One region of the Micromonospora sp. NPDC049051 genome, then DNA from elsewhere that is predicted to be linked to it. Evidence: predicted binding sites of a transcription regulator. Region 1 holds the regulator's gene; the other holds the start of a gene.

Region 1 (3,406 bases):
GTTCGACCACGTCAACCTCGACCTGATCTACGGCACGCCGGGGGAGAGCGAGGCCGACTTCGCCGCCTCCCTCGACCAGGTCGTCGCCGCCGGGGTGGACCACGTCAGCGCGTACGCCCTGATCGTGGAGGACGGCACCCGGCTGGCCGGCCGGATGCGGCGCGGCGAGCTGCCGTACCCCTCCGACGACGTCGCCGCGGACCGCTACCTCGCCGCGGAGGCCGCTCTCGGCGCGGCCGGTCTCTCCTGGTACGAGGTGTCCAACTGGGCCCGCGACGAGGCGGCCCGGTGCCGGCACAACCTGCTCTACTGGACGGGCGCCGACTGGTGGGGCCTCGGCCCGGGGGCGCACAGCCACGTCGGCGGCGTGCGCTGGTGGAACGTCAAGCACCCCACGACGTACGCGAAGCGGCTGGCCGGCGGCGGGTCGCCCGGCCTGGCCCGCGAGGTGCTCACCGCCGACGAGGCGCACATGGAGGACGTCATGCTCCGGCTGCGCCTCGCCTCGGGGCTGCCGCTGGACGCCCTCGACGACGCCGGCCGGGCGGGTGCCGCGCGGGCCCTTGACGCCGGGCTGCTGGCGGCCGACGAGCACGCGGCCGGCCGGGCCGTGCTGACCCTGCGGGGCAGGCTGCTCGCCGACGCGGTCGTGCGCGACCTGCTGCCCTGAACCGCGTGCCGGGGCCGGCCGGGGGAGCGGCCGGCCCGGGTCACTTGGTGAAGGCGTAGGTCATCGGGTAGCGGTAGAGCACGCCCTCGTTGGCCTTGACGCCGCCGATGATGCCGAAGATCAGCGGCACCAGCCAGACGAGCATCGGAACGAAGAACAGCACCCCGCAGGTGATCAGCGCGACCACCCAGCTCAGCACCCCGACGATCGCCCAGGTGAGCTGGAAGTTCAGCGCCGCGACGGCGTGCGCCCGGGCCGTCGGCGACTGCTGCCCCCGGACCATCAGCGCGATGAGCGGCGCCACCCAGCCGAGCAGGCCGCCGCCGACGATCACGCCGAGCGGGCCGCCGAAGTGGGCGATCAGGGCCCAGGTCTTGTCGTCGTTGTTGGCGTAGCCGCCCGTCGGCTGGCCGTAGCCGCCAGCGCCCGGGTAGCCGGCCCCGGGCGGGGGGAAGCCGCCGGGCGGGGGGTAACCGCCCGACGGCGGCTGGTCACCGGTGGGCGGCGGATAGCCACCGGGCGGGGGATAGCTTCCCGGGCCGGGGGCCCCGGACAGTGGTGCGGTGGGTTCGGCGAAGCCGGAGGGGCCGGGAAACCCGGACGGGGCGGTCGGGTCCGGCGGAAGGCCAGGATCCCCTGCTCCGGGAGGGCGAGGTGGTTCGGTCATGGAGGTCACGGTAGGGGCAGCCGGCAACTCGGCACCAGCCTGACGTCGTCGACATGTCCGAAAGACCGGGTTCCCGACCACTGGCGGCCGGACCCACGGTCGCTGATCGGACTGGTCGCCCCAGGTCGATCATCGCGCGGGCGGCCCCGCCGACGTAGACTGGCACTCGCTACAGTCGAGTGCCAGCAGCCCGCCCGGCCCCCGCCTGCGGGGGCCGACGAGCGACAGGAGGTGGGGAGGATGGGTCTCGACGACCGCAAGCTCGCCGTGCTGCGCGCGATCGTCGAGGACTACGTCGCCACGCAGGAGCCCGTCGGCAGCAGGGCGCTGGTCGAGCGACACCAGCTGGGCGTCTCGCCGGCGACCGTCCGCAACGACATGGCCGTGCTGGAGGAGGAGGGCTACATCCGCCAGCCGCACACCAGCGCCGGCCGGGTGCCCACCGACCGGGGCTACCGGCTCTTCGTGGACCGGCTGTCCCGGGTGAAGCCGCTCAGTCCGGCCGAGCGCCGGGCGATCGAGCGCTTCCTGGTTGGCGCCGTCGACCTCGACGACGTGGTGCACCGCACCGTCCGGCTGCTGGCGCAACTCACCCGGCAGGTCGCCGTCGTGCAGTACCCGAGCCTGGCCCGCTCCTCGGTGCGTCACCTGGAACTGGTGCCGATCTCCACCACCCGGCTGATGCTGGTCATGATCGCCGACACCGGCCGGGTCGAGCAGCGGCTGGTCGAGCTGCCCGCGCCGATCCCGCCCGACGACGTCACGGACCTGCGCCGGCTGGTCAACGAGAAGCTGGTCGGCACCCGGCTGTCGGAGACCCCGCCGCTGGTGCAGGCGCTGGTCGAGGAGTCGACGCCGCACCTGCGGCCGGCCATGACCACCCTCTCCAGCGTGCTGCTCGAGACGTTGATCGAGCGGCACGAGGAGCGGATCGCGCTGGCCGGCACGGCCAACCTGACCCGAGGCGGGCTGCTCGACTTCCAGGGCTCCCTGCGCCCCATCCTGGAGGCGCTGGAGGAGGAGGTCGTCATGCTCAAGCTCATCGGCGAGGCCGAGCCGAGCACGACCCGGGTGCTCATCGGTGACGAGAACGAGGTCGACAACCTGCGCGCCGCCTCGGTGGTCAGCACCGGCTACGGGCCGGGTACGACCAGCGTCGGCGGCCTCGGCGTGCTCGGGCCGACCCGGATGGACTACCCCGGCACCATCGCCACGGTGCGGGCCGTGGCACGCTACGTGGGCGAGCTGCTGGCCCAGAACTGACCAGTCAGGGCCGACGGCCGGCTCCGGCCGCCGACCGGCGCAACGCGAGACGAACATGAGGACACGGAACGCAGTGGCCAGGGACTACTACGGCATTCTCGGCGTGAGCCGGGAAGCCTCCGACGACGAGATCAAGCGCGCCTACCGCAAGTTGGCGCGACAGTTCCACCCGGACGTGAATCCGGATCCGGAGGCACAGGAGAAGTTCAAGGACATCAACGCCGCGTACGAGGTCCTCTCGGACGACCGGAAACGGCAGATCGTCGACCTGGGCGGCGACCCGCTCGCCCCCGGCGGCGGGGGCGCGGGCGGCCCCGGCGGCCCGGGCGGCGCGGGGCCGTTCGTCGGCTTCCAGGACATCATGGACGCGTTCTTCGGCGGCGCGGCCGGCGGCTCGCGTGGCCCCCGGCCCCGGACCCGGCCCGGCGCCGACGCGATCCTGCGGCTGGAACTGGACCTGCACGAGACCGCGTTCGGCGTCGAGGCACCGATCACCGTCGACACCGCCGTGCTCTGCACCACCTGCTCCGGCGCCGGCACGGCGGCCGGCACCCACCTGGCCACCTGCGAGGCGTGCGCCGGCCGGGGCGAGGTGCAGTCCGTGCAGCGCACCTTCCTCGGTCAGGTGGTCTCCGCCCGGCCGTGCACGGTCTGCCAGGGCTACGGCACCACCATCCCGCACCCGTGCCCGACCTGTGCCGGGGACGGCCGCGTCCGCACCCGGCGTTCGCTGACCGTCAAGATCCCGGCCGGTGTCGAGGACGGGATGCGCATCCGGCTCGCCCAGCAGGGCGAGGTCGGTCCCG
Region 2 (3,406 bases), on a different contig from region 1:
GCGACCTGCCGGCGCTGGCCGAGTTCGCCCGTGCCACGTTCGGCGGGGCCTGGGACGCCGAGTTGGCCGGCTCGGTCGGCCGGGAGAGGGCCGGCTGCCACCTGGCCGAGCGCGACGGCACGGTGCTCGGTTTCGCCGCGTACGGGTCGTCCCGGCCGAGCTGGTTCGGCCCGATGGGCACCGCCCCGGCGGCCGAGGGCTCGGGGATCGGCGGGGTGCTGCTGCGCCGGTGCCTGCGCGACCAGCGGGCGGCGGGGGTGACGGCGGCGCAGATCGGCTGGGTCGGGCCGGTCCCGTTCTACTCGGGCAGCGCGGGCGCCCGGATCGAGCGCGTCTTCTTCCTGTACCGCAGGGCGCTCGGGGACTGACAACAGGGCGAACGGGATGTAGCGCCATTCGCCCGTATCGGTGATCGTCGCGCCCTACCGTTTCGGTAGAGGAGGCAGCCATGATTACGGACGACGAACGCCCCGGCCCGTTGCCGTTCGACCGGCTCGACTACGGCGACGCCGAGCAGCAGGCGGAGATGGCCGGCGTCGACGAACCGGCCGACGAGCCGGTGACGCTGGTCGACGAGCCGGTACCGGTCCCGCAGCCGTACGACGGGGCGCAGCGGAGGCGCAACCAACGGCCACTGCCGACGTGACAGCGGAAGGGGCGGACCGCTGACGCGGCCCGCCCCTTCCGGCGTATGAAGCTGGACTCAGAAGTCCATCTCCCCGCCACCCGGACCAGCCGGGGCGGCCGGGGTCTTCTCCGGCTTGTCCGCCACGACGGCCTCGGTGGTGAGGAAGAGCGCCGCGATCGACGAGGCGTTCTGCAGCGCCGACCGGGTCACCTTGGCCGGGTCGATGATGCCCGCGGCCAGCAGGTCGACGTACTCGCCGTTGGCGGCGTTGAGGCCGTGACCCGGGTTGAGGTTGCGGACGTGCTCGACGACGACGCCACCCTCGAGGCCGGCGTTGACGGCGATCTGCCGCAGCGGGGCGTCCAGCGCGATCTTGACGATCTGCGCGCCGGTCGCCTCGTCGCCGGCCAGGTCCAGCTTGTCGAAGGCGGTCTTGCCGGCCTGCACCAGCGCGACGCCACCACCCGGGACGATGCCCTCCTCGACGGCGGCCTTCGCGTTGCGGACGGCGTCCTCGATGCGGTGCTTGCGCTCCTTCAGCTCGACCTCGGTGGCCGCGCCGACCTTGATCACCGCGACGCCGCCGGCCAGCTTGGCCAGCCGCTCCTGCAGCTTCTCGCGGTCGTAGTCGGAGTCGCTCTTGTCGATCTCGGCCCGGATCTGGTTGACCCGGCCCTGGATCTGCTCGGCGTCGCCGGCACCGTCGACGATGGTGGTCTCGTCCTTGGTCACCACGACCTTGCGGGCGCGGCCCAGCATGTCGAGGCCGACGGCGTCCAGCTTGAGGCCGACCTCCTCGCTGATGACCTGGCCACCGGTGAGGATGGCGATGTCGGCCAGCATGGCCTTGCGGCGGTCACCGAAGCCCGGCGCCTTGACGGCGACCGACTTGAAGGTGCCCCGGACCTTGTTGACGACCAGGGTGGCCAGGGCCTCGCCCTCGATGTCCTCGGCGATGATCAGCAGCGGCTTGCCCGACTGCATGACCTTCTCCAGGATCGGGAGCAGGTCCTTCACCGACGAGATCTTGCTGTTGACGATCAGGAGGTAGGGGTCGTCGAAGACGGCCTCCATGCGCTCCGGGTCGGTCATGAAGTAGGCCGAGATGTAGCCCTTGTCGAAGCGCATACCCTCGGTGAGCTCCAGCTCCAGCCCGAAGGTGTTGCTCTCCTCGACGGTGATGACGCCTTCCTTGCCCACCTTGTCCATCGCCTCGGCGATGATCTCGCCGACGGTGTTGTCACCGGCGGAGATGGAGGCGGTGGAGGCGATCTGCTCCTTGGTCTCGACGTCCTTGGCGAGCTTGAGCAGCTCCTCCGAGACGCTGGCCACGGCGGCCTCGATGCCCCGCTTCAGGGCCATCGGGTTGGCACCGGCGGCCACGTTGCGCAGGCCCTCGCGGACCAGGGCCTGGGCCAGGACGGTCGCCGTCGTCGTGCCGTCACCGGCGACGTCGTCGGTCTTCTTCGCGACCTCCTTGACCAGCTCGGCGCCGATCTTCTCGTAGGGGTCCTCGAGCTCGATCTCCTTGGCGATGCTCACACCATCGTTGGTGATGGTGGGGGCACCCCACTTCTTCTCCAGCACGACGTTGCGGCCCTTGGGGCCGAGGGTCACCTTCACGGCGTCGGCGAGCTGGTTCATGCCCCGCTCGAGGCCGCGGCGAGCCTCTTCGTCGAACGCGATCATCTTGGCCATACGGCGTTGTCCTCCTGGACACTCACGGGCCACCCGGAGTGTGTGTCCCGGATGGGCCGCCTGGTGTACGCACCTTGGGACGTCGCCACCTGGCGACGACGACGTCTCCTCGGCCGGGCCGGATAGCCCGCGACGACCGGCCATGTGCCGCAACCGCGTCTGGACGCCGCTGCGACCGTGGCCCTACCGCCCCGACCATTGGCACTCGCGGTGTGCGAGTGCCAATGACTTGTTTAGCACTCTCCCCTGCCGAGTGCAAGCACGATGGGCCCGGTCAGCCGAGTTCGCCGGCCAGCCGCGCGCTGTCCACCGGCCCCTCGTGGGCACGTTGCTCGGCGTACGTGACAACCAGCCCGACCAGCTGGGCGAGGTGGGTGGGCAGGGCCAGCACCGCGCCCAGCAGCGTCACCACCAGCACGCCGACCGCCGTGCCGGGCGAGTCCAGCGGGGTGGTGCCGAACGGCAGCGTGCCGATGCCCTCCACCATGCCGGCGGCCCCGCCGCCGATGATCACCGCCGCCGCCACCAGCGCCACCCGGCCGAGCAGCAGGCCGAGGCGGTCGTGGAACATCCGGAAGGAGCGGCCGATCGGGTGCTGCCGCTCGAAGAGGTAGACCGGGCCGGCCATGCTGAGCGCGAAGGCGAAGTAGATGCCGGGGATGACGCAGAAGCAGACGCCGAGGCCGATGATCACGCTCATCAGCAGGGTCCAGCCCCACAGGCCCAGTGCCCGGCGCGCCCCGTGGGACAGCGCCGCGCCCATGCTCACCGACTCGCCGGCCGCCTGCCGGGTGACCACCCAGGTGCCGGCCGCCCAGCCCAGGCTCTGCACCAGGCCGAAGACGAGGGCGCTGCCGAGCACCACGGAGAGCATGACGCCCAGGTCGGTCACGAAGGTGTCGGGCAGCGTGGTGGGCTCCTCGGCCATCGCCTGGTCCCACCGCGCGGTGGGGTCGACGACCAGCGAGAGCACCGAGACCACGGCCGCCGGCAGCACCTGCGTGAGCAGCAGGATCGGCAGCAACAGCCGCCAGCCCCGGCGTACGGCGCCGACGCACCGGTTGAACCAGCCGTTGACGC

What was found. The regulator HrcA, encoded in region 1, represses chaperone genes, less so after heat shock. The targets are predictions, from matches to a motif close to GGTTNGCACNCTCNNNNNGAGNGTGCNAACC.
Region 2: a site for HrcA is predicted at 2,523-2,553, ahead of groL (chaperonin GroEL). Genes of this name have one in related genera too.

Annotation. Positions count from the first base shown of each region.
Region 1 covers NZ_JBICTL010000011.1:57,073-60,478, forward strand. Annotated here, with positions in the region: gene hemW (radical SAM family heme chaperone HemW) at 1-670, shown strand, start outside; gene ACGFIR_RS29770 (DUF4870 domain-containing protein) at 711-1,337, opposite strand; gene hrcA (heat-inducible transcriptional repressor HrcA) at 1,578-2,600, shown strand; gene dnaJ (molecular chaperone DnaJ) at 2,674-3,406, shown strand, end outside.
Region 2 covers NZ_JBICTL010000004.1:108,835-112,240, reverse strand. Annotated here, with positions in the region: gene ACGFIR_RS17190 (GNAT family N-acetyltransferase) at 1-368, shown strand, start outside; gene ACGFIR_RS17185 (hypothetical protein) at 449-646, shown strand; gene groL (chaperonin GroEL) at 704-2,326, opposite strand; gene ACGFIR_RS17175 (hypothetical protein) at 2,601-3,406, opposite strand, start outside.